One region of the Kitasatospora sp. NPDC054768 genome, then DNA from elsewhere that is predicted to be linked to it. Evidence: riboswitches for the same ligand, from Rfam matches in the RefSeq annotation. Region 1 holds a riboswitch; each other region holds the start of a gene.
The links. Region 1 has a riboswitch for cyclic di-AMP ahead of ACWGKU_RS33105 (M23 family metallopeptidase). Riboswitches for the same ligand answer to the same signal wherever they lie in the genome.
Positions count from the first base shown of each region.

Region 1 (10,311 bases):
CGGGGTCGGGCAGGAGCGGGCGGTGGGGACGGGCGGGGCTCAGCCGAGCTCGGCGAGGAACGGCAGCAGGGCGTCGGCGGTGGCCGTCGGGTTGTCGGCCATCGGGTAGTGCCCGGACCCCTCGATCATCACCTTGCGCGCGCCGAGCGCGGCGGCCTGCCGGTCGGCGACGAGCTCCGGCTTCGGGAAGTCGGGGTCCTTGCTGCCCATGACCACCAGCGCCGGGCACCGCACCGCGGCCGTCCAGCCGACCGGCGCCGAGTCGCCGTGGACGTACCCGCGGGTGGCGGTCTTCCGCCCCGGGGTGCGCAGCGCGGCGACCAGTCCGTCCACGTACGCGTCGAAGTCGGCGGGCTTGGCGCCCGGGAAGGCCATCCGGCGCAGGTAGAAGCCCCAGGAGGCCGGCCAGTGGACGAGGGCGGCGCCCATCAGGCCCATGACGCCGCGCATCAGGGCGCCCGGCGGCGGGTTCTCGACGAAGGCGTTGAGCAGGACGATCCCGGCGACCCGCTCGGGCGCGTCCCCGGCGGCCCTGACGACGGTCGCCCCGGTGTAGGAGTTCCCGGCGAGGACGGCGCGCTCGATGCCGAGGTGGTCGAGCAGGGCGAGGACGTCGCCGGCGATGGCGGCCGGGCCGTAGTCGTCCCACTCGACGGAGGACTCGCCGAAGCCCCGCAGGTCCACGGTGACGACGCGGTGGCCGGCGGCGACGAGCAGCGGACGCAGGTGCCGGTAGGCGGCCCGGCTGTCGAGCATGCCCGGGAGCAGGACGACGGGGGTGCCGTCGCCCTGCCGGGTGTCGTCGAAGGCGATCCGGCCGCCGGGAACGGTCAGGTGCTGGGTGCTCGGGGTGATGGTGCCGTTCATGGGGTCCTCCTCGGGCCGCCGGTGCGGGACATCGGCGCGCGGGCCGATAGCCATAAAGCTAAGGCTAATAGCCTTAGCCGTCAAGCGAACGGCCGGGTGAGGGGTGGAGCGGAAGGAGTGGAAGGGATGATCAGACTCCCTCCACCTTGAACGGGTCGTGCTCGCTGAGCAGCTTCTCCAGCCTGGCCTGGTCCACCCGGGTGACCATCTCGTTGGACTCCTGCCGGTCCCGGATCACCTTCGCCAGCGTGAACGCCGAGGTGACGGTGTAGAGGAGGCCGATCCCGAGGAAGGCCCTGGTCCATCCGCCGACCGGCAGATAGGCGATCCCGACGGCGAGGGCGACGCCCGACAGGGCGAAGGAGAGGACGGCCTGGATGTGGTACGCGGCCGTGGTGCGGGTCTGCATCGATGTGCTCATGGCGCCAGGATGTGGCCGCCCGGCCGGGGTGCACATGAGTAGGAGTACTCAGATGGGACCGTGCGCGAGGGGGGTGTTCGCCGGTGTCGTTCGTTGACGTCCGATCACTTTGCCCTAGGCTGCTCCGAACGGATGGCTTGGAATCAGAGCCTCCTAGGATTAACGTTTGATAACGCAGCGCGGTTGTCAACGCCGTACCCAGACGGCACCGTGCGCCGTCGCCTAATCCCGCCGACCCGCCTCCGGGCAGGTCAGGGAGCCGGGGAACCACGTTCCTTGGGGTGAATCGGCGGGGCCCCGGCCCAGCCGTAGGAGACCTTCCTGCTCCGAACCCGTCAGCTAACCCGGTAGGCGCGAAGGAAGGAAAGGAGCGCGCCTCCGTGGCGTCGACGCACACCCCGGCACACCCGGCCGGCTTCGCAGCCGGTACCCAGCTCCTCGACCACCCCGGCACGGACGGCCCCGAGGCCTTCGGCCCGGAGGACTTCCCCGCGGAGGTCGAGACCAACCGCCACCGGATGCCGCGTCAGACCCGCGGAGCCTCCCCACTGCTCGGCGTCACCGCCGTCGCCGCCACCCTGGGCGCCACCGGCTTCGCCTCGGCGACCCCGGCCGCCGCCCCCGCCGTCGAGGCCCCGGACGAGACCCCGGTCGCCCTCTCCGCCGACCCCGGACTCGCGCTCGCCGCCCGCATCCAGCACCAGGCCGACAGCCAGCGCACCGCCGCCGAGGAGACCGCCCGGCTCCAGGCCGCGCAGGAGGCGGAGGCCAAGGCCGTCGCCAAGGAGGCCGAGGCCAAGCGCGCCGCCGAGGAGGCCGAGCGGGTCAAGGCCGCCGCCCTCACCCTCCCGGTGAAGGACTACCGGCTCTCCGCCCACTACGGCCAGAGCGCCCGCTACTGGGCCAACCTGCACACCGGCCTGGACTTCGCCGCCGACACCGGCACCCCGGTCTACGCGCTCGGCCAGGGCACCATCACCTCGGCCGGCTGGGCCGGCTCGTACGGCTACCGGATCGTCGAGACCCTGCCCGACGGCACCGAGATCTGGTACTGCCACCTCTCCTCGATCACCAAGGGCTCCGGCAAGGTCGCCCCCGGCCAGCAGATCGGCAAGGTCGGCGCGACCGGCAACGTCACCGGGCCGCACCTGCACATGGAGGTCCGCCCCGGCGGCGGCGCCCCGGTCGACCCGGAGCCCTGGCTCCAGCAGCGCGGCCTCAACCCCTGACCCGCGCGAGAAACCCGACGCACCCGCGAGAGGCCCGCGCACCCGCGCGAGAAACCCGACGCGCACGCGAGAAGGCCCCGGCCCGGAGCAGCGGCTCCGGGCCGGGGCCTTCGTGCGAGGTCTCACTCCTCGGCGGGCAGCTGCGCCAGGTACGCCTCGATCTCCTCCTGGCCCGGCTCCGGCGCCAGCTCCGGGAACTCCGTCACCAGCAGCCGGGGCAGCCCCGGCACCGTCCACCCGCCGAACAGGTCGAGCGCCGCGTCGACCGCCGCCTCCTCGAACTGCCCGAAGTCCCCGGCCAGTTCGTCCGGCATCGGCCGCCCCTGCGCGGTCAGCTCGGCCAGGTTGCGGTAGCTGCGCCGCATCAGGCCCTGCTCCAGCAGCCGCCGGGCGCCGTCCGTGGCCATGCCGACCGACAGCACCCGGCCCGGGCCCCAGCCCTGCTCGTCCGGCTCGTCCAGCCAGCCGGCCGGCACCAGCGCCTCGTACGCGGCCAGCCGGTCCTCCTCCGCGAGCTCCGCGAAGCCGGCCAGCCAGTCCCGCACCGCCGCCCCGTCCGTGACGTCCACCCCGTACGCGTGCAGCAGCACCGCGTACAGCCGGGGCCAGGTCACCAGGTCGGCGCGGCGCAGCAGCCCGGCCGCGACCTCGCCCTGCCACTCGGCCTCCTCGTGCAGCCGCTCCTGGCGCTTGGCGTTCAGCCGCCGGGCCGCCCGCTGGTGGTCGATCAGCAGCCGGACGGCGTCGCCGTAGGCGAGCGGGTCCTCCTCGGGAGCGGGTTGGACGTACAGGTGGAGCCGCTCGTACAGCAGGTGCTCCACCGCGTCGGAGGTCAGTTCCGGCCAGCCGTCGTGCATCCTGCCGTCGCCCAGCTCCAGCAGCGCCAGCACCGCGCGCAGCGGCGCCTCGGCCACCGGCGCGCGGTCCTGCCCGGCCGCCCAGGCGAGCAGGTCGGCGGCCTTGGTGCGGGGGGCGAGCCGCAGGTCTTCGTCGTTCATAGTCCGAACGGTAGCCGCCGGGCGGGGATAGGGTCGGCAGCCATGGTCCCCGTACGACTCACCGGCCCGCGACTGGCCGTCCGCGAGTACCACCTCACCGAGGACGACGTGGACGCGCTGCACGCGCTGTTCGGCGACCCGGAGGTCACCCGCCACCTGCCCTTCGGGCCGAGCGGCCGGGAGGACTGCGCCGACCAGATCGAGCTCTACCTGGAGGAGGCGATGGCCGAGGAGCGGGACACCTACCGCCTCGCCGTCACCAGGCTCGCCGACGCCGAGGAGCCGGCGGACGCGACGCCGATCGGGCAGGCCTCGCTCACCCTGGACGGGCACCGCGCCGCTCAGCTCGGGTGCGTGCTGGCCCGCGGGTCCTGGGGCCGCGGCTACGCGGGCGAGACCGTCGGCCTGCTCTGCGACTTCGCCTTCGGCGCCCTGGACCTGCACCGGCTGGCCGCCCGGGTCGCCGTGGACAACGACGCCTCCGTGAAGGTGCTCACCTGGCTGGGCTTCCGGCTGGAGGGCCGGCTGCGGCACGACGCGTTCAAGGACGGCGTCTGGTCCGACTCGTTCCTCTACGCGCTGCTCGCCGACGAGTGGCCGGGGGCGGGCCCGCGGGGCCGGACGACCGGCTGACCGCCCGGGCCACGGACCACCGCTCGACCCCCCACCGGCTCACCCCCCTCCAGCGGCCGCCCGGTGGAGGGGGGTTAACCCCACCCCGGATCCGCCAGGCCTCCGGATCCCGGCCGGCCGGCGCGTCCACCAGACTGGAGCCTGTCAGCGGGACGAACGACCGACAGTACGAGGGGCCGGGGGCCGGGAGCATGAGCAGCAGCCGCAGCATGGAGGACCGGGAGTGGGACGTCCTGGGCGGTCACGGTGACGACCCGCGCCCGGCCCGGGTCCGCCGGACCGAGCGGCGGCCGGCCGTGTGGCGGGCGCCGTTCTCGGCGTACTACTACCGCGAGGTCGGCTACGCGCTCAGCGGCCTGCCGGTGGCGATCGTCGGCTTCGTCGTGTCGATCACCCTGTTCTGCCTCGGCCTCGGCACCCTCGTCACCGTCATCGGCCTGCCCGTGCTGGGCGCCCTGACCAGCGTCGCCCGCGGCTTCGGCCGGCTGGAGCGGGCCCGGGTGCGCGGCATGCTGGCCCTGGACGTCCCCGGCCCGGCGCCGGTGCGCCGGGTCCGCCAGGGCAGCTGGGGCGCGGTCACCGCGCGGCTCGCGGACGGGGCCGGCTGGAAGGCCGTGCTGTACCAGGTGGTGATGTTCCCCTGGGCGGTGCTCAGCTTCGCGGTGACGCTGGTGTTCCTGGTGCTCGGCTGGGCGCTGGCGCTCTACCCCGTGTACCACTGGGTCTTCCCGACGTACACCTCCTGGAAGGGGTACCGGTTGTTCGACTTCCACGACAGCGACGGCGTCCGGCACGTGTACGACGTCCAGTCGCCCTGGCAGATCGCCGGGCTCTCGCTCCTCGGCGTGCTGCTGATCCTCCTCACCACGCAGCTGGTCCGCGGCCTGACCAACGTCAACCGGGTCGCCGCCCAGGGCCTGCTCGGCCGCTGACCGGCCGGCCCCGGCCGAGGACCCCGCCCGCGCCCCGCCCGCACCCCGGACGCCTCCGGATGCGGGTGGGGCCGCCGCGTGTTCGGATGGCCGGGTGGCCGCCGTCGGCATTCCCGCCGTTCCCCCGGGCGTCCTGGTCACCTCCCGGCCGCTGGACGAGTACTGCGCCCTGTTCGGCCTCACCCGGGCCCGGCTCGCCGTCCTGCCCGGCCCGGTGCTGGACTGCCCCGGCGGCGCGGCCGGCCTGGCCGCCGAGGCGCGCGGGCTGGGCTGCCGGGTGATCGCCGTCGATCCGGCGTACGCGCTGCCGCTGCCGGCGGTCGCGACCGCCGCGGTGGCCGCCCGGGCGGCGATGGCCGCCGCGATGGCCACCCGCCCGCAGCTCTACCCCTCGCCCCGCCCGTACCGCGCCGAGCGCTACCTGCGCAGCTGGGACCGCGCCCGCCTGCTGTTCGCCGCCGACTCGGCCGCCCACCCGCAGCAGTACGTGGCCGCCGCGCTGCCCCGGCTGCCCTTCGCGGACGGCGCCTTCGCCCTCACCCTGAGCGGCTACCTGCTCTTCGCGTACCCCGAACTCTTCGGCCCCGAAAGCCAGTTGGAGGCGTTGACCGAGCTGGTCCGGGTCACCTCCCCGGACGGCGAGGTCCGGGTCCAGCCGCTGCACGACGGGTACGGCCGGCGCTGCGGCCACCTCGGCCCGCTGCGGTACGCGCTCGGCGAGCGCCGGATCGGCAGCGAGGTCCGCCGCTACCCCGGGCCGGTGGGCGGCCGACCCCGGCGGGTCCTGGTGCTGCGGGCCGCCGACCACCGCCGCCGGGCGCTCCGGCCACCGGTCATGTAATGGTCACTGTCGGGGGCCACTCCTATACTCGCCCGCATGACCGACACGACGATCCGGCGCGCCGACGAGACCGACGCCGACCGGCTCACCGAACTGATCCAGGCCTCCTCCGCCTATCACGGCGAGTACGCGCCGATGATCGAGGGCTACCGGGTGACGCCCGAGTACATCGCCCGCCACGAGGTGTTCCTCGCCGCCGACCCGGCCACCGGCCGGCTGCTGGGCTTCTACGGGCTGATCCGCGAACCGGCCGAACTGGACCTGATGTTCGTCGCCGACGAGGCCCAGGGGCTCGGCGCCGGCCGCGCCCTGATCGCGCACATGCTGGAACTCGCCCGCGGAGCCGGGATCGCCGTCGTGCGGGTCGTCTCCAACCCGCCCGCCGAGCGCTTCTACCTGCGGGTGGGTGCCGAACGCGTCGGCACCTGCCCCGCGCGCGGGAGGATCACCTGGGAGCGTCCCGAACTGCGCTTCACCGTCCCGGAGTTCACCGGCTAGAGGTCCCCTCGGCCGGCGGTCCGCCCTGCCCGCCCTGCCCGCCCGGTCCGCCCGGTCCGTCCTGTCCGTCCGGCTGGGCCGGCTGGGCCGGCACCACCGGGGCGGCCCGCGGCCCGGCCGGTGCCGGCCGCTCCGGCACGAGAGCCGGCGCCGGGAGCCGGGAGAGGATCTTCTCCGCCAGCCAACTGCGGTCCGACCCGTACGGAATGCCCCGCGGGTCGACCAGCTGCGTCGCCACCGCGTCCCGCAGCCGCTGCTCCCCGGCGGCGGGCAGCCGGGAGAGCAGCCCCCGGGCGGCCAGCAGCGCGTGGTACTGCTCGAAGCCCGAGCGCGGGCGCTCGATCGCGTCCAGCACGCTCGGCAGGTCCGCCAGCGCCGGATCGCCCTGCATCAGCGCGAGCGCCTGGATCCGCCGCCCCTCGGAGCCGTCCGCGAAGAGGGCCCGCACCTGGTCGGCGGTCAGCGCCGAACGCCGCGCGGTCGAGCGGACCTCCGCCACCACGCCCTCCGGCCCGGCCGGCGCGCCGGAGGAGGGCGGCAGCTGCCCGGCCAGCGCGGCCGGGCGCTCCGCGCTGCCGCCCAGCAGCCCGAGCCGCTGCATCGCGCGGACCCGCAGGTCGTCCGCGCCCACCTTGTCGCCGTGCCGGTCGCGGTCCTGCCCGGCGAGGAAGAGGTCCAGCGCCCGGTCGGTCTCGGTCAGCGCCTGCGGCAGTGCCAGCCGGGTCACCAGCCAGCCGGCCAGGAACCCGAAGACCAGGAAGTACAGCACCAGCGCCGCCGCGAACGGTGCCACGTCCCGGCCGCCGCCGAGCGCGGGCGCCAGCGCCGCGCCGAGGTCGTGCAGCCGCTCGCCGAGCGAGCCGAGCTGGGTCAGCCCGACGCCCAGCAGCACCTTGGTCAGCCAGTCCGAGACCTGCTCCAGATTGGTGTTCGGCGCGTACGAGCCCTGCGGCTCGCCGGCAGCGGCCCCGCCGCGCACCCGGGGCACCCCGAACAGGAAGCCCAGCCCGCCGCCGAGCACCACCGAGGCCCCGATCACCACCAGCCCGCCGCCGAGCACCTGCCAGGCGTGCTCCCGGCCGAGCGCGAACAGCAGCAGTCCGAGCAGTCCCGTCCCGGCCAGCACCCCGGTGGCGCCCCACTGCGCCGTCCGTAGCGTCGCCCCGCCGCCGCCCGGCCGTCGTGCCTTCGCCATCGCCCACCCCCTGTGTCCGCGTCGCTCCGCTCCGGAACGCGCGCCGACTCTAGCGCCGCGCCCCCGCGCGGAAACGTCCGGCCGCTGCCCCGGACACGGCGCGGGGAGCCTCCGGAATCGTGCCGGAAGCTCCCCGGGAACGCAGACGGCCCGCGGACTGCTCCTCCGCGCCGGCCCGTGCACTGGCCGGGCGCCGAGGCACCGGGGATGTACCGGTGAGACCGCGGGCCGGGTGACTGCTGTGGATTTCGCCTGCCGGAGGCCAGGGGCCTCATCCTGCGCAGGCAGGGGCGGCTCTAGCGAGCAGCCACCTCACGCATCCTGATGGAACTCAACTCAGGATCACCTCCTTTCAGTGTGCTGCCACGATAGGCAGCCCGCCGGACGGAGGGCAACGGATTATTTCGCGGAGCCCCGCCCGGCCCCGGTGCCGGCCGTGCGGGGCGCGCCCGGATCCGCTGCTCAGGCGGTCTTGAGCTGGTCCTGGAGCTTGGTGAAGTCGACCGTGTTGTCGGCCGACGGGGCCTGGATGGTCAGCGGCTTGTCGAAGTCGCTGAAGTCGATCTTGCCGTTGCCGTCCTTGGCGCCCGAGTGCTCGACCCGCACCGGGTAGGGCTTGCCCTCGGTGGCGATCTGCATGGTCGTGACCTCGCCCTTGGAGTCGGCGACCTTCAGGCTGAAGGTCTTCACGCCGTTGACGTCGCCCGCGGAGCCCTTCTCCACCTTGTCGTTGCCGCTCTTGTCCGCGGTGATCTTCTTGCTGAACTCGGCGAGGTTGCAGACGCTGATCAGGGAGCCCATCGACGGGTCGCTCTCGAAGCCCGTCAGGTAGCGGCCCTTGAACAGCTCGGCGGCCTTGGCACCGTTCGGGCCGCCCACGTTGGTCCAGAAGTCCTTGTCCGGCTTGACGTACGAGGTCTTGCCGTCGCTGATGATCTCGAACTTGCCCATGCCGGGCATCGCCATGGTGCCGGTGCACTGGCTCTTGTTGTCCAGCGCCAGGTTCAGCTCCATGCTGCCCTCGCCGGTGTCGACGGTGCCGACCATCTTGAGGGAGCTCGCGGAGGCCAGGGCGTCCTTGGCCTGCTTCGCGATGTCCTGGGCGCTGAGCTTGTCGGTGTCGAGCTTCTGCGCGGCACCCGCCTTGGCGTCGCCGCCCGTCCCGTCGCTCTTGGTGCTGCCGCACGCCGCGGTGCCGGCCGCCAGGACGAGGCAGATCGCGGCGGTGCTGACCAGTCGCTTCGACAGCATGTGGTTCTTCCTGTCCGGGTGGCCCGAACAGCCCCCCAATGAGATGAATTTTTCCTCAGTATGGTTCAGGACCCTGACAGGTGATCGTGGGACCGGCCGCTGTTACAGGTTCGTGGCAGGACCGTCTTTCGTTCGTACCCGGGAACGCGAAAGGCCCGGAGGACGAATCCTCCGGGCCTTTCGGCTACTGAGTAGCGGGGACAGGATTTGAACCTGCGACCTCTGGGTTATGAGCCCAGCGAGCTACCGAGCTGCTCCACCCCGCGTCGGTGAACACAACAATACGGGGAAGTCGCCGATATGGGAAATCGGTTCTTCAGGGCGCCCTGGCGACCCGCCGCCGACCGGGTGCCGGGTGCCGGGTGCCGGGCCGCACGACACCTCGCCCAGGCCGCGAAGGCGACCAGCGCGGCGAAGCAGGGCACCATCAGCGCCCCGTACACCACCAGGAAGCCGTCCGTGCCGAGGTCGGCGGCGGCGTTCCAGGTGCCGTGCAGCGCCATCGCCAGCAGCAGCCCGGCCGGCACCGCCAGCCGGGCCAGCCAGCGCCGCGCGGTGGTGAGGGCGACGGCCAGGCCGATCCCGGTGAGCGCGGTGAACAGCGGGTGGGCGAAGGGCGAGAGCAGGGCGCGCAGCACGAAGGTCTGCACGGTGCTGTCGAAGTCACGCAGGCTGGGCGGGTCGCCGAGGCCGATGCTGTCCAGCCGCTGCCGCTGGTCGCTGCTGAAGGCCCGACCCAGGTAGAGGGCGTTCTCGGTGAACGCGAAGCCGCAGGCGGCCATCCCGCCGAGCACCACCCCGGCGGCCAGGGTGCGCGGCCGGGAACGGTGGTGCGGCGCCCCGGAGGGCGGGGCCGGGCGCAGGTACGGCAACGGCCGCAGGTACGGGCGCAGGCGCGGCCGGCCGCGGGCGTGCGGCCCGACCGGGTGGCGCGGGTGCCGGCGGGGGCTCCGGGGCGCGGGCGACCGGCGCAGCAGCGGCGCGCAGGGGCGTCCGGTGCGGCGGCCGCGGCAGCGCAGCCGCTGGCCGAGCGGGAGCAGGAGCACCAGCAGGGCGGTGGCCTTGGCGGTCTCCTCGATCACCGGGGTGGCGATCCCGGCGCCGAGCAGTTCCCCGAACGGGCCCCGGTGCCGGGTCAGGTAGCTCGCCGTCCAGTTGTTGGCCAGGATGGCGACGGTGGTGGCCGCGCAGGCGCCCCAGCCGAGGCAGAACACGGTGTGCCGCAGCGGAACCCGGGCGGTGAGGTTGAGCCAGGCCAGACCGCCGAGCACGAACGGCAGCGGCACCACCGCCAGGCCCAGGCCGACCAGCAGTCCGACGGTGCCGGTCTGCCGCTGGACCAGGTGCAGGATCAGCACCCCGCAGCCGATCAGGGTCAGGACGGCGGTCGCGGTGACCGAGGAGAGCGCCACCGAGCGGCTGCGGCCCGGCGGGGCCCCGGGGGCG
Region 1 is NZ_JBSHBN010000156.1:10,358-20,668, reverse strand. Features, by position in the region: gene ACWGKU_RS33115 (alpha/beta fold hydrolase) at 40-867, opposite strand; gene ACWGKU_RS33110 (YiaA/YiaB family inner membrane protein) at 998-1,288, opposite strand; cyclic di-AMP (ydaO/yuaA leader) riboswitch at 1,498-1,656, shown strand; gene ACWGKU_RS33105 (M23 family metallopeptidase) at 1,669-2,517, shown strand; gene ACWGKU_RS33100 (hypothetical protein) at 2,640-3,515, opposite strand; gene ACWGKU_RS33095 (GNAT family N-acetyltransferase) at 3,558-4,148, shown strand; gene ACWGKU_RS33090 (sensor domain-containing protein) at 4,340-5,080, shown strand; gene ACWGKU_RS33085 (hypothetical protein) at 5,175-5,921, shown strand; gene ACWGKU_RS33080 (GNAT family N-acetyltransferase) at 5,958-6,419, shown strand; gene ACWGKU_RS33075 (hypothetical protein) at 6,409-7,614, opposite strand; gene ACWGKU_RS33070 (hypothetical protein) at 8,077-8,865, opposite strand; tRNA gene ACWGKU_RS33065 (tRNA-Met) at 9,058-9,131, opposite strand; gene ACWGKU_RS33060 (PrsW family intramembrane metalloprotease) at 9,093-10,311, opposite strand, start outside.

Region 2 (10,311 bases), on a different contig from region 1:
AGGCCCCCGGGGTGGCCGCCTCCTCGGCGATGACGACCGCGTACTGGGACCTGAACGGCACCAGCAGGACGGTCAACGGCCTGGACGCGGCCGTCCTCGACCAGCTCGCCGACGTCGAGCTGACCAGCGGCTCCACCGCCGGCTTCGGCCAGGGCCAGCTGCTGCTCGACGAGGACGCCGCCAAGAAGCTGAACGTCACCACCGGCTCGGTGCTGACCGTGGCCTACCCGGACGAGTCCGCCGGCAAGGTCACCGTCGGTGGCGTGTACAAGACCGGCGGCATGCTCGGCCCGGTCATGCTGGCCAACAGCGAGATCGCCAAGCACGAGCCGAAGCCGTACGTCTCCGACGTCCTGGTCAAGGGCAAGGACGGCGCCACCGACGGCCTCAAGCAGGCGCTCAAGGACGCCACCGGCGCCAACCCGGTGATCGAGGTGAAGTCCAAGCAGGACGTCCGGGACGAGTTCAGCCAGACCATCACCTTCGCGCTGAACCTGATGTACGGCCTGCTGGGGATGGCGGTCCTGATCGCGATCCTGGGCGTGGTCAACACGCTGGCGATGTCGGTCTTCGAGCGCAAGCGCGAGATCGGGATGCTGCGGGCGATCGGCCTGGACCGCAGCGGCATCAAGCGGATGGTCCGTCTGGAGTCCGTGGTGATCTCGCTGTTCGGCGCCGGCATCGGCCTGCTGCTCGGCTGCTTCATCGCCTGGGCGATCAACGGCACCCTGAAGTCCAGCCTCTCCGGCCTGACCACGGTCCTGCCGTACGGCCAGCTGGCGATGTTCCTGGCGCTGGCCGGGGTGGTCGGCCTGGTGGCCGCGATCTGGCCGGCCCGCCGGGCGTCCAAGCTGGACATCCTGTCGAGCATCAAGACCGACTGACCGGTCCCGCAACGAGAGAGGTCCCCTGCCGGAGGGTTTCGGCAGGGGACCTTCTACTTCTGTACTCCGCCCGGTCGCACGGCCGGCTGAGCACCACGGAGGTCGTGGTCCGGCAACGCTGCCGGGCGGAGGGCCTCCGACTCATACCCCGGTGCTCCCACACCGGGGTCTCAGTCGCTTACTTGCTGGCGAGTGCCTTGTCGGCGGCCGGCTTGGCGGCCTCGACGGGCTTGGTGGGCGGAGTGACCTCCTGGATCGGAAGCTGCGGCCGCTCCATCTGGGCGAGGCCGACCATCTCGCGCTTGAGGAACATCGCGAGCGTCCAGTCGGTGAAGACGCGGACCTTGCGGTTGAAGGTCGGCACCATCGCGCCGTGGTACAGGCGGTGGAACCACCAGGCCGGACGGCCCTTCAGCTTGTACTTGCCGAAGAGGATCGCCACGCCCTTGTGCAGGCCGAGGCCGGCGACCGCACCGAGGTTCTTGTGCTTGTACTCCTTCTGCGGGAAGCCGCGCATGCCGGAGATCACGTTGTCGCCGAGGACGACGGCCTGACGGCAGGCGTGCTGCGCGTTCGGCGGGCACCAGGCGCCCTCGCCGGCGGCGAGGTCCGGCACCTGGGCGTTGTCACCGGCGGCCCAGACGTAGTCGAAGCCCTGGACCTGGAGGGTCGGCGCGGTGTCGACGTGGCCGCGCGGGCCCAGCGGCAGGCCGAACTCGGACAGCACCGGGTTCGGCTTCACGCCGGCCGTCCACACGATGGTGGAGGCGTCCATCTCCATGCCGTTCTTCAGCATGACGTGGCCGTCGACGCAGGAGTCCATGGAGGTCTCGATGTAGACCTCGATGTTGCGCTCCTCGAGCTTCTCCTTGGTCCACAGACCGAGGTCCGGGCCCATCTCGGGGAGGATGCGGTTGGCCGCCTCGACCACCACGAAGCGCATGTCCTCGCGGCTGACGGTCTTGTACAGCTTGGCCGCGTCGCGGGCCATGTCCTCGACCTCGGCGACGGTCTCGATGCCGGCGAAGCCGCCACCGATCACCACGAAGGTCAGCGCCTTGCGGCGGATCTCCTCGTCCGTGGTGGACTCGGCCTTGTCGAGCTGGGCCATGACGTGGTTGCGGAGGCCGATGGCCTCCTCGACCGTCTTCATGCCGATGCCGTTCTCCGCCAGACCCGGGATCGGGAAGGTGCGGGAGACCGAGCCGGTCGCGACGACCAGGTACTCGAAGGGCAGCTCGTAGCTGTCGCCGGCCGCGGGCTGGATGGTGGCGACCTTGCGGGCGTGGTCGATGCCGGTGACGGACCCGGTCAGCACCTCCGCCTGCTTGAGGGCGCTGCGCAGCGGCGCGACGAGGTTGCGGGGCGCGACGTTGCCGCCGGCCGCCTCGGGGAGGAAGGGCAGGTACGTCATGTACGACCGCGGGTCCACGACCGTGACGGTCGCTTCGCCGTAACGCATCTTCTTGAGGATGCGCATCGCGGCATACAGGCCGACGTAACCACCGCCGACAATGAGGATGCGAGGACGCTCCGTGGTGCTCATATCCGAAAGTATCCAGCACCGTCCGGAGCAGCCTTCGTGAGCCCGGTCACAAGATGAAGGACCCCCCGTGCTACACTGCGCGGCCGCAAAACCGGGCCCGGCACGGCGACCCCCACCCCTGGACGGCCCCGCGCGAGCGCGCGCCGGAGCACGACCGGCCTGAGCAGCAACGATCCGCACAGCGCCCGGGTTCCCGCGCATGATTTCGAATTTCAAACCTCAAGCGAGCCCTGACCTGCGATCCCATGGGCTACCCGGCCAGCAGGCCTTCGGTCCCACATTTCGGACGTAGCGGGCGGGTGGGTGCGGCGAATGGCCGGATCGCCATGTGAAGAAATTCACGAACTTTTCCACCCGCGCTCGGGCGCGCCCCGGCCCCGGCCCCCCGAAAGGGGTGCCGGGGCCGGTCCGGGTAAGCCCCGCACGGGGTCAGGTGGCAATACCCCAGGCGATTCCGTCGAGGATGTCGTGCTCGCTCACGACCACCTCGGCGGCGCCGGTGCGCTCCATGATCTCCAGCAGCTCCAGCGCCCCGGCCGCGATCACGTCCACCCGGCCCGGGTGCATCGACGGGATGGCCGCGCGCTCGGCATGGGTGGCGGCCAGCAGCTCCCGGGCGATCCCGGCGACCCGGTCCCGGCCGATCCGCGAGTGGTGGATCGCCGCCGAGTCGTAGCCGGGCAGGCCCTGGGCGATCGCGGACACCGTGGTGACCGTCCCGGCGAGACCCACCAGGGTGGCCGCGCCGGTCAGCGGGACGACCTCCTCGGCCCGGTCCAGCTCCGCCCGCACGTGCGCCCGGGCGGCCTCGACCTGCTCCTCCGAGGGCAGCTCGGCGTCACCGAAGTACCGCTCGGTGAGCCGCACGCAACCGATGTTCACCGAGCGCGCCGCCTGGACGTCGTCCGAGCCGAGCACGAACTCGGTGGAGCCGCCGCCGAGGTCGAACACCAGGTACGGGCCGGGGAACTGACCGCCCGTCAGTTCCTTGGTGGCGCCCACGAAGGACAGGTGCGCCTCCTCCTCGCCGCTCACCACCTCGGGCTCGACGCCCAGGATGTCGCGCACGCCCTTGACGTACTCGTCGCTGTTCTCGGCGTCCCGGGAGGCACTGGTGGCGACGAAGCGGACCCGCTCCGGGCCGACACCGAAGCCGGCGATGATCTCCTGGTACTCCCGGCAGGCCGCGAAGGTGCGGGCCAGCGCGTCGGGGTGCAGCCGGCCGGTGCGGTCCACGCCCTGGCCCAGCCGGTTGACGATCATCCGGCGGTCGAGGTCGGTGATCTCCCCCGTCTCCGGGTCGAGGTCGGCGACCAGCAGGCGGATCGAGTTGGTGCCGCAGTCGATCGCGGCCACGCGGGTGGTGCTCACTCGGACTCCCGCTCCGCCGCGGCTTCCTCCACGGCCCGCTTCTTCGCGGCGCGCTCGGCGGTCTTCTGCTCCTTGGCGGCGATCACGGCCTCGTGGTCCTGCTCCTTGGCGCGGTTGCGGGCGACCCGCTCACCGGCGGCCTCGACCTCCGCCGGGGAGACGCACGGGCCCTTGGCCCACCAGTCCTCCAGCATGCCGATCGCCTCGTCGCCGAGCGGGTTGACGCCCTCGCCGGCCGCCAGCGAGTGGCCGACCAGCACGTGCAGGCACTTCACCCGGTCCGGCATCCCGCCGGCGCTCGGGAAGCCCTCCAGCACCTCGATCGCGTCGCGCCGGGCGATGTAGTCCTCGTGCGCCCTCTGGTAGGCGGCCGCCAGCTCCGGGTCCTCGGCGAGCCGGGCGCTCTGGTCCTTCATCACGCCCTCCGCCTCCAGGGTGCCGATCAGCGAGGCGGCCTTGGGGCAGGTCAGGTAGTAGAGCGTGGGGAACGGCGTGCCGTCCGGCAGCCGGGGAGCCGTCTCCACGACGTCCGGGTTGCCGCAGGGGCAGCGGTGCGCCACGCCGCGCAGGCCGCGCGGCACCCGGCCGAGCTGGGCGGCGATGGCCGCGACGTCGGCGTCGGAGACGGAGGGGTGGTTCTCAGTGGTCATGGGGGGAGGTGTCTCCAACGGGGGACGGTGGGAGGGGAAGGGGGGTGGCGGGGGCCGCCGCCACGGTGTCGGCGGCGTCCACCGAGTCCCAGATGCCGGCGTACCAGGGCTTGGCGGCCTTCGTCCGGTCGGCGGCGCTTCCGGAGGCCGCGGTGCCGGAGGAGGCCGCACCCGCCGCGGACGAGGAGGGCTGGGCGGAGGCCCGGCCGGCCGGATCCACCGCGATGTACGGGGTCTCCCCCGGCACCGCGTAGTGCAGCCGGGCGCGGGCCTGCGCCTTCACGTACTCCGGGTCCTGCCAGCGGGCCTTCTCCCGGCGCAGCTGCTCGACCTGCTGGCGCGCGTGGTCGGCCTTCGCCCGCTGGGCGGAGATCTCGGCGCGCTGGGAGATGAACTGCCGCGTCGGGTAGGCGAGGATCGCCACCAGCGAACAGAGCACCAGGACGAGGACGGTCGCCCGGCTCGTGAACCGGGGCCGGGCCGCCAAGCCCGGGATCCTCCAGCCAGCCATCTCCCGTATCCCCTCCTGGTCGCGACGGTGCCCCGCCGTCCACCCTACGGGGTGAACGGCGGGGCACCGGTCAGGCGTGCGCTACCGGGAGCGCCCGGCCCTCGTGCCCGCCGTGCGGATCGCTCCGCGCAGCGGCCGGGCCCGGTCGCTCCACGGAGCGGCCGTTCCTGCTACTCCGCGGAGCGGAAGCGCGGGAAGGCGCCGCGGCCGGCGTACTCGGCGGCGTCGTCGAGGATCTCCTCGATGCGCAGCAGCTGGTTGTACTTGGCGACGCGCTCGGAGCGGGCCGGGGCACCGGTCTTGATCTGGCCGCAGTTGGTGGCGACGGCCAGGTCGGCGATGGTGACGTCCTCGGTCTCGCCGGAGCGGTGCGACATCATGCAGCGGTAGCCGTTGCGCTGGGCCAGCTCGACGGCGTCCAGGGTCTCGGTCAGCGAGCCGATCTGGTTCACCTTCACCAGCAGCGCGTTGGCGGTGCCGGTCTCGATGCCGCGGGCCAGGCGGGCCGGGTTGGTGACGAACAGGTCGTCGCCGACCAGCTGGACCTTGTCGCCCAGCTTGTCGGTCATGGCCTTCCAGCCGTCCCAGTCGGACTCGTCCAGCGGGTCCTCGATGGAGACCAGCGGGTAGGCGGCGACCAGCTCGGCGTAGTACTCGATGAGCTCGGCGGCGGTGAGGTCCTTGCCCTCGAACTGGTAGGCGCCGTCCTCGTAGAACTCGGAGGAGGCGACGTCCAGGGCCAGCGCGACGTCACGGCCGGGCACGTAGCCGGCCTTCTCGATGGCCTCGACGATGAGGTCCAGGGCCTCGCGGTTGGAGTCCAGGTTCGGGGCGAAGCCGCCCTCGTCACCCAGACCCGTGGACAGGCCGCGCTCCTTCAGCACGCCCTTGAGCGTGTGGTAGACCTCGACGCCCCAGCGGACGGCCTCGGAGAAGGACTCCGCGCCGATCGGGGCGATCATGAACTCCTGGATGTCGACGTTGGAGTCCGCGTGCGACCCACCGTTGAGGATGTTCATCATCGGGACCGGCAGGACGTGCGCGTTCGGGCCGCCCAGGTAGCGGAACAGCGGCAGGTCGCTGGCCTCGGAGGCGGCGTGCGCGACGGCCAGCGAGACGCCCAGGATGGCGTTGGCGCCGAGCGAGGACTTGTCCGGGGTGGCGTCCAGGTCCAGCATGGCCTGGTCGATCAGGCGCTGCTCGGTGGCGTCGTAGCCGACCAGCTCCGGGCCGATCTGCTCGATGACGGCCAGGACGGCCTTCTCGACGCCCTTGCCGAAGTAGCGGTTCTTGTCACCGTCACGCAGCTCCAGCGCCTCGAAGGCACCGGTGGAAGCACCCGACGGGACAGCGGCACGACCCGTGCTGCCGTCGTCGAGGCCGACCTCGACCTCGACCGTGGGGTTGCCGCGGGAGTCGAGGATCTCACGGGCTACGACGACATCGATGGACGGCACGAGGCATCTCCTTGCGGAAGCAGGGTCCGGTCTGACGGTGGTGCTGTCAGCAGGACGATTGCGGAGTCGTTACGACCAGAGCCTAACCGCCCGGGCTCCCGGGGCCACGTCCGCCTCGGTCCCGTCTCAGCGTGTGGCCCCACTACCCACCGGTAGTTCACCTGCTTGTCCCAGCTTGTCCCACCGGAGCGGGCGAATGCGGACGAAGGGGACCGGTAGGACCGGTCCCCTTCGGACGGCGGGGTGAGGCGGCGTCGGCGCCGGGCGCGGCGGGCGGGCCGGCGTCGAGCGAGCCGGCGTCGAGCGGGCCGGCGTCGAGCGGGCCGGCTCAGCCGAGGTGCAGCACCTGGCCGGGCATGATCAGGTTCGGGTCGCCGCCGACCGTGCCGTGGTTCTGCTCGTACAGCGCGTGCCAGCCGCCGGACACGCCCTGGGCGGCGGCGATGGTCGACAGGGTGTCACCGGCGCGGACGGTGTAGTCGTGGCCGGTGGTCTGCGGGGCCGACTGCGCGGCCTGCGGGGCGTACTGCGGCTGGGCGGCGGCCTGGCCGGCGTACTGCTGGTAGACGCTCTGGTGGCTGGTCCAGTACCAGGCGCCGTTGCTCTGGTACCAGTACACCTTGGCGTCGGCGTCCCAGCCGGCCTTGCCGGAGAAGCCCGGGGTCTGCGGCTGCGCCTGCTGCTGCGGGGCGGCCTGCTGGACCGGCTGCGCGGCGGGCTTCGGGGTCTGCTTCTGGGCGGCGGGCTGCTGCGCGACCGGCTTCTCGGCCGGCTTGGCGGCGGGCTTCGGGGTCTGCTGCTTGGGGGCGGACTGCGGCTTGGCGTCCGAGGAGGTGTCGACCGCAGCCGGGGCGCCACCCTTGGTCAGACCGGCCTTCTGGGAGCAGACCGGCCAGGCGCCCGGGCCCTGCGAGGCCAGCACCTTCTCGGCGACCGAGATCTGCTGGGCCTTGCTGGCCTGGTTGGCCTGCGGCGCGTAGGCGGTGCCGCCGTACGCCTTCCAGGTGCTGGAGGTGAACTGGAGGCCGCCGTAGAAGCCGTTGCCGGTGTTGATGCTCCAGTTGCCACCGGCCTCGCACTGGGCGACGGCGTCCCAGGTGGAGGCGGGGGCGGCGGAGGCGCCGGTGGCGGTGAGGAGCGGCATCGCGAGTCCGACGCCGGCCACACCGGCGACGGCGATGGCCTTCTCGGCCTGGGTGCGACGACGGTGACGGCCAGTTCCAACGAACAGCATGAAGAGGTCCCTCTCCGCACGCCTGCGAGGTGAGCTGTCGGGTTCGGACCGGGAGGTGGCCCGGCCGCCGTACGCGGAAACGATTCCGCTCGGGCGGCTTCACCCCAAGCCGTGGGGAGACGGCAACAAACCTGGTTCCCCCGCCCCTGCCCAGGGTTCTGGTCGGTTTCCCGTGGCGCGGCGGGCAGGACTCGGCGTTCCGCGTACGAGGTCCGCAGCTGCGAACTCCAGGGAGAGTAGACAGATCATCAGACCAATCACAAGCTCATATCGTCGATATCACACAATAATTACGGCGCGTGTTCGATCGCCTACCAACGGCGGTGTTATGTCCGGATTGATGGGTGTTCACACCCCCGTCAGCAGGTGGTTCGCGACGTCCCGTCAGTGCGATCTCAGCACGTCGGAGGCGTGGCGGGAGTGTTCGGCGAGGCCTGCGAAGGAGCGTGCGGAGGGGTCTGCGGAGAGGCGTGCGGGGAACGGCTCTCCGGACTGAATTCCACCGGGAGTTCGCGCAGCCCACGCATGATCAGACCACCGCGCCACCGCAGGTCGTCCGCGTCTTCCGCGAGCCGGAGATCGGGCAGCCGGGAAAGCAGCGTGGTCAGCGCGGCACGACCCTCCAAGCGGGCGAGCGGAGCGCCGATGCAGTAGTGGATGCCGTGCCCGAAGCCCAGGTGGGGGTTGTCCGTCCGGGCCAGGTCCAGGGTGTTCTCGGCCGCGAACCGGGCCGGGTCGCGGTCCGCCGCGGCGAGCACCACCAGCACCGGGTCGCCGACCGGGATGTCCACCCCGCCGATGGCCAGCGGACGGGTCGCGAACCGCCAGGTCGCCATCTCCACCGGTCCGTCGTAGCGCAGGAGTTCCTCGATCCCGGTCTCCAGCAGCGCGCTCTCCCCGCGGGCCACCGACTCCTGCAGCAACCGGCGCTGCTCCGGATTGCGCAGCAGGGCGTACGTGCCGTTGCCGATCAGGTTCACGGTGGTCTCGAAACCCGCGAACAGGAGGATGAAGGCCATCGCCGCGGCCTCGTTCTCGGTCAGGTGCTCACCGTGGTCACTGGCCCGGATCAGGCCCGAGATCAGGTCGTCCCCGAGGTCCGCGCGCTTGCGGTGGATCAGCTCCAGCAGGTACGCCCGCATCCGCTTCACCGCCCGCCCCACGCCGCCGCGCCGGCCGCCGCCGTGGCCCGGCTTCGTGTGGCGCACCATCATCCCGGCCCAGTCCCGGAAGTCGTCCTGGTCCTCGGCCGGCACGCCCAGCATGTCGCAGATCGCGTAGATGGGGAGCGGGAAGGCGAACTCGTGGATCAGGTCCGCCGAACCGCGCTGCGCGAAGCCGTCGATCAGCCGGTCGGTGAGCTGCTGCACCCGCGGCTCGAACTCGGCCACCCGGCGCGGGGTGAACGCCTTCGACACCAGCCTGCGCAGCCGGGTGTGGTCCGGCGGGTCGATGTTCAGCAGGTGGGTCATCAGGTCCGCCTGCCGCTCCCCCGGGATGCCCACCCGGCCGGTGCGGTGCGCCTGCTCGCTGTGGTGCGCCGGGTTCTTCGACAGCCGGCTGTCCGCGAGCGCCTGCCGGGCGTCCGCGTACCGGGTCACCAGCCAGGCCTCCACCCCGCTCGGCAGCGTGGTGCGGTGCACCGGGGCGTGCTCGCGCAGCCAGGCGTAGGCGGGGTACGGGTCGGAGGCGAACTCCCAGGTGAACAGCTGCGGGGCGGTGGCGTCGGACGGCGTGGCGGCGGGCCGGGCGGAGTCGGGCTGAGCTGGCATGGACCGACCGTATCCGGTGCGACGGGCACGCCCCGCTCCGGCGGGCCGCCGCTCCTCCCGCCGACGGTCCGCGGCCGTCCTGCCGATGCTCCGTGGACGGCCCATGGACGGCTCATGGACGGCCCGTTGACTGTCCGCGGACGGTCAATGGACAGCTCTTGGCCGACTCTTGGCCGCAGTGCGGGCGTGAGCCTGGTCACCTGCGGGGTAATCCCTGTTGCGGAGGGTCAGGACGTGCCTACGATCCTCCGCAGTACGCGTGGGCGCCGGTGCGGTGTCGCCCACAGGGAGGAGCAGGCCATGCGGGTCAGCGGGTCAGTCGTCGTCATCGCGGTCCTCGACGGCGGTTCGGGCGCGGGACTCGCCCGCCGGTTCGCCGCGGCCGGCGCCTCCGGAATGCTCATCGCCGACCAGTACGCCGGCATCGCCGAGGACCTCGCCGCCGAACTCGACCGGCCGGGCTGCCCCGTCGTCGGCGTCTGCGGCGACATCCGCCGCCCCAGCGACGTCGCCGCCCTCGTCGACACCGCCGAGAAGCACCTCGGACCGATCGACCTGTTCGCCGTGGCCGGCCCGGACGGCGAGCGGATCATCTCGCTGGCCGAGCTGCCCGACCACCTCGACCTGGAGCGGCTCGCCGAACTCGTCGTCCTCGTCGGCGAGGCCATCGGCGAACTCGTCCCGCCGCAGCGGTGCCCGGAGCACACCGCCACGGCGGCCTGAGCGCCTACTTCCCGTCGGGCTCCCCGGCCGAGTCCCCGTCGGGCTCTCCGTCGGGCTCTCCGTCCGGCTTGAGGCCTTCGGCCGCGCGCACCGCGTCCCGGTAACCGCGCGCGGCCGACCGCAGCGCCGCGTCCACGTCCACCCCGGCGTCGTGCGCCCGCTG
Region 2 is NZ_JBSHBN010000088.1:26,884-37,194, reverse strand. Features, by position in the region: gene ACWGKU_RS24525 (ABC transporter permease) at 1-884, shown strand, start outside; gene ACWGKU_RS24520 (NAD(P)/FAD-dependent oxidoreductase) at 1,063-2,430, opposite strand; gene ACWGKU_RS24515 (Ppx/GppA phosphatase family protein) at 2,860-3,801, opposite strand; partial or broken gene ACWGKU_RS24510 (DUF501 domain-containing protein) at 3,930-4,469, opposite strand; gene ACWGKU_RS24505 (FtsB family cell division protein) at 4,441-4,962, opposite strand; gene eno (phosphopyruvate hydratase) at 5,133-6,419, opposite strand; gene ACWGKU_RS24495 (transglycosylase family protein) at 6,748-7,653, opposite strand; cyclic di-AMP (ydaO/yuaA leader) riboswitch at 7,659-7,827, opposite strand; gene ACWGKU_RS24490 (cytochrome P450 family protein) at 8,049-9,425, opposite strand; gene ACWGKU_RS24485 (SDR family NAD(P)-dependent oxidoreductase) at 9,726-10,148, shown strand; gene ACWGKU_RS24480 (MazG family protein) at 10,153-10,311, opposite strand, start outside.
Region 2: linked by a shared signal. The riboswitch ahead of ACWGKU_RS24495 (transglycosylase family protein) and the one ahead of ACWGKU_RS33105 (M23 family metallopeptidase) in region 1 are both predicted to bind cyclic di-AMP.

Region 3 (10,311 bases), on a different contig from region 1:
CGCCTTCAACCCGTGGGACAAGCAGAAGATCGGTACGGTCGGCCAGCCGGTGCCCGGCTCCTCCGTGCGGATCGCCGAGGACGGCGAGGTCTTCTTCAAGGGCCCGCACGTCTTCACCGGCTACTGGAACAACCCGAAGGCCACCGCCGACACCCTCAAGGACGGCTGGATCGCCACCGGCGACCTCGGCTCGCTCGACTCCGACGGCTACCTGACCATCACCGGCCGCAAGAAGGAGATCATCGTCACGGCCGGCGGCAAGAACGTCGCCCCCGCCGTGATCGAGGACCGAATCCGGGCCCACGCCCTGGTCGGCGAGGTCATGGTGGTCGGCGACCGCAAGCCCTTCATCGCCTGCCTGATCACCGTCGACCCGGACTTCTTCCCGAAGTGGAAGGAGCTCAACGGCAAGCCCGCCGGCGCCACCGTCGCCGACCTCGCCGACGACCCGGACCTGCTGGCCGCCCTCCAGAGCGCGGTGGACGACGGCAACGCCGCCGTCTCGCACGCCGAGGCGGTCAAGAAGTTCCGGCTGCTGGACACCGAGTTCTCCGAGGAGAGCGGCCACCTGACGCCCTCGCTCAAGCTCAAGCGCAACGTCGTGCTGAAGGACTACGCGGCCGACATCGAGGCGCTCTACCGGAAGTAGCCGCCGGAAGCGGCCGCCCGACGCGGCCCGACCGCGGGCGCCGGACGGGCCCCGCCACTCCAGGAAGTGGCGGGGCCCGTCGGCGTCACCCGGCCAGCAGCGAGGTCAGCCGCCCGGCCAGCAGGTCCCAGCGCCAGGAGCGCTCCACCCAGCGCCTCCCGGCCTCGCCCATCCGCCGCCGCAGCTCCTCGTCGCGCAGCAGCCGCACGATCCGCTCGGCCGCCGCCGGGGCCGAGCCGCCGGGCACCACGTACCCGGTCTCGCCCTCCAGCACCGCGTCCGGCGCGCCGCCGGAGTCCCCCGCGACCACCGGCAGGCCGGTCGCCGAGGCCTCCAGGTAGACGATGCCCAGGCCCTCGACGTCCAGCCCCCCGCGCCGGGTGCGGCACGGCATCGCGAAGACGTCCCCGGCCCCGTAGTGGGCGGGCAGCTCCTCCCACGGCACCGAGCCGGTGAACCGCACCGAGTCCCGCACGCCCGTGGCGTCGGCGAGCTTCTCCAGGTCCGCCCGGTACGGGCCGCCGCCGACGATCAGCAGCACCGCGTCCGGCACGTCGGCGAGGATCTGCGGCATCGCCTCGATCAGGGTGTCCTGGCCCTTGCGCGGCACCAGCCGGGAGACGCAGACCACCACCGGCCGGTCCGCCAGCCCGAGCCGGCGGCGCACCTCGGCGCCCCCGGAGCCCGGGTGGAAGGTCGTCTCGTCCACGCCCGGCGGCAGCTGGACCATCCGGGCCGCCGCCTGCGGCCCGACCGCGGCGGCGATCCGGGAGCGGGTGTACTCGCCCAGGTAGGTCAGCACGTCGGTGCCGGCGCCGATCCGGCGCAGCAGCTGCCGGGAGACCGGCAGCTGGGCCCAGGCGGCCTCGTGGCCGTGGGTCATGCCGAGCAGCCGCCCGGCCCCGGCCCGGCGCAGCGTGGGCGCCATCAGCCCGAGCGGCGCGGCGGCGCCGAACCAGACCGAGTCGCACTTCTCCGCGCGCAGGATCTCGGCGGCCCGCCGGGTGACCCGCGGTGTGGGAACCATCACCTTCGTCCGGTCCCGGATCACCGGGAACGGCTGCTCGGCGTCGAAGCGGGCCACCTCGCTGCCGTCCCGCCAGGTCGAGGCGTACACCACGACACTGCCTGCGGGCTGACGGACGGCCATGTTGTGCACGAAGGCCTGGATGCCACCGGGGCGCGGCGGGAAGTCATTGGTGACGATCAAGGTTCTGTGCATCAGGCCACGGCTCGCTCGGTCGGGGGGTGCGCGGTGTACCGCTGGGTGATCCGTACGATAGGTCAACACCATGACCCGCCGGGAACGGAACCGCGCACGGCAACCGTTTGACCCCCGGGTCAGTCCTAGTACCTAGGCCGCAGTGCGACGCGGCCCGGGCGTCCGTCTCCACGACGCCTCCGGTGGGGACGTCCGAGACGAACGAGGGAGCGCAGTGGAATTGGCCCCGGCCACCGAGCCCGGTTCTTCACGCGGCCGCCTCGGCCGCCCGCTCGGGGCGCTCGCCGCGCTCGGCGCCACCTGGATCGCCACCCGCGCGCTGCTGGTGCTGCTGGCGACGGGCGTGCTGAAGGCGCCCGGCGGCGACGTCACGGCAGACGTCTGGATGATCTACCACGCCTGGTACGGCGTGCTCCAGACCGGCACCTTCCCCTTCGACGACGTGACCTGGCAGTACCCGCCGGGCGCCGCCCTGGTGATCCTGCTGCCGGGCCTGCTGCCCTGGTCGTACCTGGTCTCGTTCTGGGTGATCTGCGGGATCGCCGACGCCGCCGCGGCCGCGCTGCTGGTGCGCACCGGCCTGCGCCGGGGCCGGGCGCTGACCGGCGCCTGGATGTGGGTGGTGGGCGTCCCGCTGCTCGGCCCGATGATCTACAACCGCTTCGACGTCATCGTCACCGCGGTCGCCCTGGCCGGTCTGCTGGCGCTGATCCGCCGCCCTGCGGTCGGCGGGCTGCTGCTGGGCCTGGGCGGCATCGTCAAGATCTGGCCGCTGCTCGGCCTGATCGGCACCCCCTCCGGCCGCCGCACCCGCCGTTCCTGGACGCTGGCCGGCGCCACCGCCGTCTCGATCGGCTTCCTGCTGGCCGCCGGGATGAACGGCGCCTTCGACTTCCTGGCCTTCCAGAAGGACCGCGGCATCGAGGTCGAGTCGCTCGGCGCGCTGCCGCTGCACTTCGCCCGGCTCGCCGGCGGCTGGGACGGCAGGGTCACGATGAACTACGGCTCCCCCGAGATGCTCGGGCCGTGGGTGAGCGTGATCAGCAAGGTGATGATGGCCGGCACCGTGCTGGGCTTCGCCTGGCTGCTGCTGTGGCGCTACACCTCCAAGCGCCGCAGCGCGGCCACCATGTACGACGCGGCGCTCTGCGCGCTGCTGATCTTCGTGGTGACCAGCCGGGTGATCAGCCCGCAGTACCTGGTCTGGCTGGTCGGCGTCGCGGCGGTCTGCCTGACCGTGCGCAACAGCAGCCAGCGGCCGGTGGCGGTACTGATCCTGCTCGCCTGCCCGCTGACCCTGGTCGAGTTCCCGACCATGTTCACCCAGGTGCTGGCCAGCGACCCGGTGGCGGTCACCGTGCTGGCCGCGCGCAACCTGCTGCTGCTGGCCGCGGCCGTGCTCTCCTGCGTCCGGCTCTGGCGCTCGACCCGCGGCGAGGCGCCGCTGCCGCCGACCGTGGTGCTGGACCGCGAGCCCGCCGCGCTGCCGTCCGCCGGCTACCCGGTGCGCCCGGGCATCGCCTACGAGCAGGACCTGCTGGACGGCATCGACCACCCGGGCGCCCCGGCCGAGCAGCGCCGCTGATCAGCCCCTCAGCTCCGCCATCCGCGCCAGCCACTGCCGGGTGAACTCCTCCAGCCCGACGCCCAGCTCGCGGCGCATCAGCCGGTCGGTGCGGCGCTCCCGGTCCTCGCCCTGCCCGTCGGCCGCGCCGATCGCGCGGTAGAAGGCGACCAGCCGCTGCGGCCCGTGGGTGCGGGCGATCAGCTCGCAGGCCAGCCAGGACTGCTCGTAGGCCTGGGCGATGCCGGTGGCCCCGGCGGCGAAGTCCCGGTCGGCGGGCAGCGCGGTGGGCGTCCTCCCGGCGGCGACGTCCCGGGCCAGCTCGGGGGCGACCTGCTGCGGGCTGCGGCCCGAGTCGCGGTACGCCGTCCAGTCGGCGACGCCCTCGGAGAGCCACAGCGGGGTCCAGGCCCGGGTGTCGGCCCTGGTCGCGACGTGGGTGGCCTCGTGGGTGATCACCACCTGGCGGCCGAAGTCGCTGAGCCGCCCGTACACCTCCGGGTTGACCAGCACCCGGTCCGCCGGGGTGTGCCACGGTGCGCCGGGGGCGGCCACGGTGACCGCCGCCATGCCCGTCCAGCCGTCCGGGTCGCCCTCCAGCAGCCGGGCGAACTGCTCCTCGGTGGCGGGCCGCTCCAGCAGCAGCCGCTCCGGCCAGGCGCCGCCCCAGACCTCGGTGACGGCGGGCACCGCCCGGTCCCCCACCGCGGCCAGCTCGGCCGGGTCGGGCCCGGCGGCCGGCCCGACCACCAGGCAGTTCGCTCCCGGAGCCGACCGGAGCGGCCCGAAGTCCCACGGCGCCGGCGGGCCGCCCGCGCTCTCCTCGCGCTCGACCCGCCAGCCGTCGCCGGCCCGGACCAGCTCGATCCGGCGCGGGTACACCACCGGGTACTCGTCGTACCCGGCGATCCGCACCGCCAGTTCGGCGGCGGCGGTCAGCCGCTCCGGCCCGCCGGAGGCGGCGAGCACCAGGTTGCGGTACCCCGCCCCGGCCACCGGCAGCCCGGCCCACGGCGGCGCCGAACGCGCCCGCTCCGCCAGCGCGGCGGCCACCTCGGCGTGCCGGTCCGCCGAGCGGGCCGCGGGCGCCGCCGGGGCGGCCGGAGGCAGCGACAGCTGGGCCAGCCCACCGGCCGCGAGCAGCAGCGCGCCCCGCCGGGACAGCGTCCGGCGGGGGCGGGAGCCGGATGTACCGGCGGGGCCAGTGGGGTCGGCGGGGCCGGACGGCGGGGCGTTCAGAGCCGGACCACCCCGGAGACCGGCATGGCGGTGACGCTCTCGTAGCGGACCTTGGCGCCCGGGCGGGGGGCGTGCACGATCACGCCGCCGCCGGCGTACATGCCGACGTGGTGCATGTCCCGGTAGAAGATCACCAGGTCTCCCGGTCGCGCTTCGGACAGGCTGACCCGCTGCCCGGCGTACGCCTGGGCCTGCGAGGTGCGCGGCAGGGTCACTCCGGCCTGCCGCCAGCTGTAGTACATCAGACCGGAGCAGTCGAACGCGTGCGGGCCGGTGGCCCCGTAGACGTACGGGGAGCCGATCATCCGCACCGCGGCGGCCAGCGCGGCGGCCCCGCGCTCGGAGGCGGGCGGGGCGGTGCCGAGGTCCAGCCGGTCGGTGCCCCGGGTGGCGCGCTGCTCGGCGTCCCGGGCGTCCTGGACCGTCAGCCGGGCCCGCTCGGCGGCGCCCAGACCGTTCAGCAGCTTCTGCGCGCTGGCCAGCCGCTGCTGGATCTGCTGCTTGCTGTCGGCGAGCGAGCGGCGGGTCCGGTCCAGCTCGTCGAGCTTGCCGGCCGCCTCGGTCCGGCGCTGGTCGAGCCGGCGCTGCCGGGCGACCAGCTCGTGCAGGGTCTCCTGCTGGCGCGCGGCGGCCTGGCCCAGGGCGCGGGCGCGGGACAGGTAGCCCTCCGGGTCGGGCGAGAGGATGAGCTGGGCGGTCTGGGTCATCCCGCCGCCGCGGTACTCGGCCCCGGCCACCGTCGCGAGGTCGCCCCGCAGCCCGTTGAGCTGGTCCTGGGCCACGGCGATCTCGCCCTGGAGGATCGTGGTCTCGCCCTGGAGCCGCCGCTGGGCCTCCTGCGCCGCGTTGGCCTTCTCGGACGCCTGCTCGGCCTCATCGTACAGCTGTTCCACCTGCGTCTTGACGTCCTGGCGGTCGCCCGGGTCGGGGCTGCCGGGGGCGGCCTGGGCGCTGCCTCCGGCAGCCACACCCAGGGCGGTGGCGGCGGCCGCGGTCAGCACCAGCGCCCGGGCGAGCAGTTGGGAACGGCGGTGCACGGGCATGGCGGCAGCGGCTCCAATCCTGCGGCGCGGCTCCCGCCGCCGCACCGGGACGGGCGGCCGTCGAGCGGGAGTCCGGTGGCAGACGTTAGCGAGTCAGGGCAAGCGAGTCCAAACCCCTGCCAACCCGAATATTCAGGCTGTTGTCGGACATTTGATCGGCCCTCGGGAAAAGCCGCAGGAAAAACCGCAGGCCCGGCCTCCCCTGGGGGAGGCCGGGCCTGGAAGCGTCCGAGCGGTGATCAGACCCGCACGATGGAGGCCAGCGGCATGTTGGTGACGGCCTCGTAGCGCACCGACGCGCCCGGCTTGGGCGCGTGCAGCACCTGGCCGTTGCCCGCGTAGATGCCGACGTGGTGGGCGTCGGTGTAGAAGATCAGCAGGTCGCCGGGCTGGGCCTGGGAGATGTCCGAGCCGATCCGGGTGCCGGCCGAGGCCTGCGCCTGCGAGGTGCGCGGCAGCGACACGCCCGCCTGGTTGAACGCCCAGACCATCAGGCCGGAGCAGTCGAAGGAGCCCGGGCCGGTGGCGCCCCAGACGTACGGGCTGCCGATCTTGGAGGCGGCGGCCGAGAGCGCGGCGGCACCGCGCGAGCTGCCCGGGGCCACCTTCACCGGGGAGGAGGCGGTCGAGGCGGACGAGCCGGACGAGCCGGTCGCGAGGTCGCCGCGGCTGTTGTCGCGGGAGGCGCGGTCGGCCTGCTGCTGCTGGGCCTGGGCGGCGTCGGCCTTGGCCTTGGCGTCGGCCGCGGCCTTCTCCTCGGCCTGGCGCAGCGCCTGGCGCTCCTGCTCGGTCAGCGTGTTGAGCAGGTCCTGGGCCGCCTTCAGCTTGCCCTGGACCTCCTCCTTGGAGGCCTTCAGCTGCTGGGTGGTCGACTCCAGCTCGGCGAGCTTGCCCTGGGCCTCGTTGCGGTCCTGGTCGAGCTTGCGCTGCTGCTCCTGGAGCTCCTTCAGCTGACCCTTCTGGGTGCTGCCGGCCTGGTTCAGCGCGTCGGCCTGGCTGAGGAAGGTGTCCGGGCTGGAGGAGAACATCAGCTGGACGGTCGGGGATATGCCCCCGTTGCGGTACTGCTCGCCGGCGATCTCGGCCAGGCCGCCCTGGAGCTCGGTGACCTGGGCCTGCTGACGGGCCACCTGGTCCTGCATGCCGGAGACCTGCTTCTCCAGCTCCTGCTGCTTGGCCTGGGCCGCGTTGTAGTTCTCGGTCGCGATCTCGGCCTGCTCGTTGAGCTGGTCGACCTGCCCCTTGACCTGTTCCTTGGTCGGCTGCGGGTCGGCGTGGGCACCTTGAGCGGAGAGGACGACGGCTGCCGCGGCGACACCGGTCAGGATCGAGACCCGGGCGCGGCCTGCGGGCTTGGGACGACGATGGGACGCCACGAAGGCGGACTCCTTCTTCCTACGTCCGCCTACCGGGTGAGCTGACGGGTTCGGGCCGGAAGCATGCCCTACGACGCCTCACGGCCGTTCCATCGGCCGACCTGGCGTCGATTCACCCCGGAGGAACGTGGTTCCCCGGCTCCGCTCCGCAGCGCCCCCAAACCACTGGGCTCCCCTGTCGGGCAGTCGCTTCGACCTGCCCCGCTGCCTCACGAACTCGACGGTAACCACCGCCGCCACCCTGGCTGGGCGATCGACAGTGCGGTGGTTCAGGGCACGACCCTAGTAACTGAACCGTGATCCGTTCAAATCCTTGTCAGAAAAAAGACCGAAGATTTCCCAAGTTCTTCTGTGAAAATGACCGATGGTGACCACTGGCACACAGAAGGCTGATCAGTTCTCAGCATGTGGCCGCGAAGGGGCGGAAAGCCGAACGCCACCCCCGCGCGAGGGGTGGCGCTTTTCACAGCCCCCGGAGGGGCCTCGCGGGCGTGTCGGGCCGTCAGACCCGGCGGATGGTGTTGATCGACATCGCGTCGGCCTTCATCACCTTCACCACGTCACCGGTGTGCGGCGCGTGGACCACCATGCCGTTGCCGATGTACATCCCGACGTGGTGCATGTCGTTGCCGTAGACCACCAGGTCGCCCGGCTGGGCCTGGTCCAGCGAGGGCACCCGGGTGCCGTAGTGGCCCTGCTCCTGCGAGGTGCGCGGCAGCGAGACGCCCGCCTGCCCGTACGCCCAGACCATCAGGCCCGAGCAGTCGAAGGTGGTCGAGCCGGTGGCGCCCCACACGTACGGCGAGCCCTGCTTGCTCATCGCCTTGGCCATCGCCACGGCCGCGTAGCCGCTGGCCGGCGGCAGGCTGCTGAGGTCGACCCGGTCGCTGCCGCGGGAGGCGCGGTCGTCCTGCGCCTGCTGGGCCTTCAGCGCGGCGCGGTCGGTGGCGCTCAGCGAGTTCAGCAGGTCCTGGGCGGCCTTCAGCTTGGTGTTGACGTCCGCCTTGGCCTGGTTCAGGTCCTTGGTGGTGGTGTCCAGCGAGGCGAGCACGGCGGAGGCCTCGACCTTCTCCTGGTCCAGCCGGCGCTGCTGGTCCAGCAGCCCCTTGAGCGCCTCGGCCTGGCTGCTGCTGGCCTGCTGGACGGTGGAGGCCTTCTCCAGGTAGCCGGACGGGTCGGAGGTGAGCATCAGCTGGACGGACGGGTCGATGCCGCCGGTGCGGTACTGCTCGCCCGCCACCTCGGCGAGACCGCCCTGGAGCTGGGTCATCTGCTCCTGGCTGCGGGCCACCTGGTCCTGCAGCTGGTCGGCCTGCTTGCGCAGCTGGTCGGCCCGCTCCTTGGCGCCGTTGTACTTCTCCGCCGCCTGCTCCTGCTCCTCCTGGAGCTGGTCGATCTGCGCTTTGACGTCCGTTTTGTTCGGCTGCGGCGCGGCGTGCGCGGCCACCTGCGCGGAGAGGGCGACCGCGGTCGCAGCAGCAGCGGTGAGCACGGAGATCCGCGCGCGGCTCGGCTGCTTGGGACGGCGGTGGGAGGCCAAGGGTCCTGCTCCTTCTTCCAACGGACTCACCTGATGGGATGAGATTCCGGAAAATAGGTTTGACGCCAGACCCTAGTGAAGATCTATCCGTTTTGCCACTCCCCCGTAGGTGTGAACTCCGGTCCGCACACTGACGACACGGGACCCGCACACCACCCCGGAACCACTCCTGACCAGGCATCGCACGTCCGGTCGGGGTCAGGGGCGCGCCAGCCGGTTCAGCAGCAGCACCGAGGCCACGGGGCGCGCGCCCGCCTTCCGCACGCCGTCCGCGACCTCCCGGTCGGTCGACACCACCACCACCGGACGGCCCTGCGGCTCGGCCCGCACCAGACGGCGGATCAGCTCGTCGGCCGTCTCCCCGGTCCGGCTGAACCGCACCCGGACCCCGCGCGGCGGCGCCATGATCACCGGGACGTCCAGGTCCTGCCCGTCGAACACGCAGGTGACCTCCGCCTGGGTGCGCTGCGCCAGCATCGCCAGCCCGCCCAGCAACCGGATCCGCTGCTGCTCCAGCGGCAGCGTCGGATAACCGGTCTTGGTCACGTTGTAGCCGTCCACCACCAGGTGCACCTGGGGGATCGCCAGCAGCTGGTCCAGCAGCGCCGGATCGTCCTCGGCCAGCCCGCGCCGGGCCACGTCGTGGGGCGAGGCCGCCCCCGGCACCACCGCCTCCACCAGGTCCGCCGGGCGGATCTGGGAGACCGGCAGCGCCAGCTCCCGCTGGAGCCCCTGGGCCGACTGCAGCACGGTGTCCAGCAGCAGCCGCAGCCGCATGTCCTCGACGCTGCGCCCCTCACGGGCCGACCGGCGGCCCTGCTCGACCGCGTTCTCCAGCTCCGAGACCCGGTGCCTGAGCCTGCGCGCCTCGGTCTCGGCCGCACCGCGCTCGGCCGCGGTCTGCGCCTTCAGGGCTTCCAGCTCGCCGGCCACCCGGCGGGTCTCGGCCTGCGCCCGGCGGGTGTCGCTCTCCAGCGACCGCACCTTCTTGCGCAGCGACTCGGCCTCCTTGCGGACGCCGTCCGACTCGGCCCGCTGCCGGTCCACGTCCGCCCGCGCGGAGGCCCGCACCTCGGCCAGCTCGGCGTGCAGCTTCTCCACCAGCCGGGCCGACTCCGCGGCCGCGTCCTCGGCGCCGGCCCGCTCGGCCTCCTCGCCGGCCTCGGCCACCAGCCGGCTCCAGCCCGCCGAACGCACCAGGTAGGCGGCGGCCGCGACGTCCATCGGATCGGCGGCGCTCGGGACGGTGCCCGACTCCAGCGCCTTCACCAGGTCCGGCTGCCCGAGGCGCAGCCGCTCCGCTATCCGTACCCGGAAGGCCGGCTCCGCCTCCAGGGCCGCCGCCAGCGCGGTGGCCGCGTACTTGGCCCGCCGCGCCGGCGTGAACTTCACGTACTGACGCAGGCTCTGCGGGAGCTCGCCCGCCGGCAGCCCGCCGAGCGCGTCCGAGGCCAGCCCGACCACGCGCCGGCGCACGCCCTCGGGCAGCGGCCGGTCGAGCTTCTCGACGGCGTGCTCCGCCGCGGGCTCGGAGGAGTCGTTCGCCGCCTCGGCCGCCGCCCCGGCCCGGGCCTCGGCCGCAGCGGGCTGAAGCCCCTGGGCTTCGCCGGGCTCCTTCGCTGCGTCCACCACGTCCTCGGCTCCGATCCTGGTCCAGCGGGGCACGGCCGCGACCTCC
Region 3 is NZ_JBSHBN010000039.1:30,881-41,191, forward strand. Features, by position in the region: gene ACWGKU_RS14690 (AMP-dependent synthetase/ligase) at 1-649, shown strand, start outside; gene ACWGKU_RS14695 (glycosyltransferase family 4 protein) at 735-1,871, opposite strand; gene ACWGKU_RS14700 (glycosyltransferase 87 family protein) at 2,086-3,456, shown strand; gene ACWGKU_RS14705 (hypothetical protein) at 3,457-4,488, opposite strand; gene ACWGKU_RS14710 (C40 family peptidase) at 4,671-5,717, opposite strand; gene ACWGKU_RS14715 (C40 family peptidase) at 5,957-7,093, opposite strand; cyclic di-AMP (ydaO/yuaA leader) riboswitch at 7,104-7,257, opposite strand; gene ACWGKU_RS14720 (C40 family peptidase) at 7,596-8,633, opposite strand; gene ACWGKU_RS14725 (NYN domain-containing protein) at 8,832-10,298, opposite strand.
Region 3: linked by a shared signal. The riboswitch ahead of ACWGKU_RS14715 (C40 family peptidase) and the one ahead of ACWGKU_RS33105 (M23 family metallopeptidase) in region 1 are both predicted to bind cyclic di-AMP.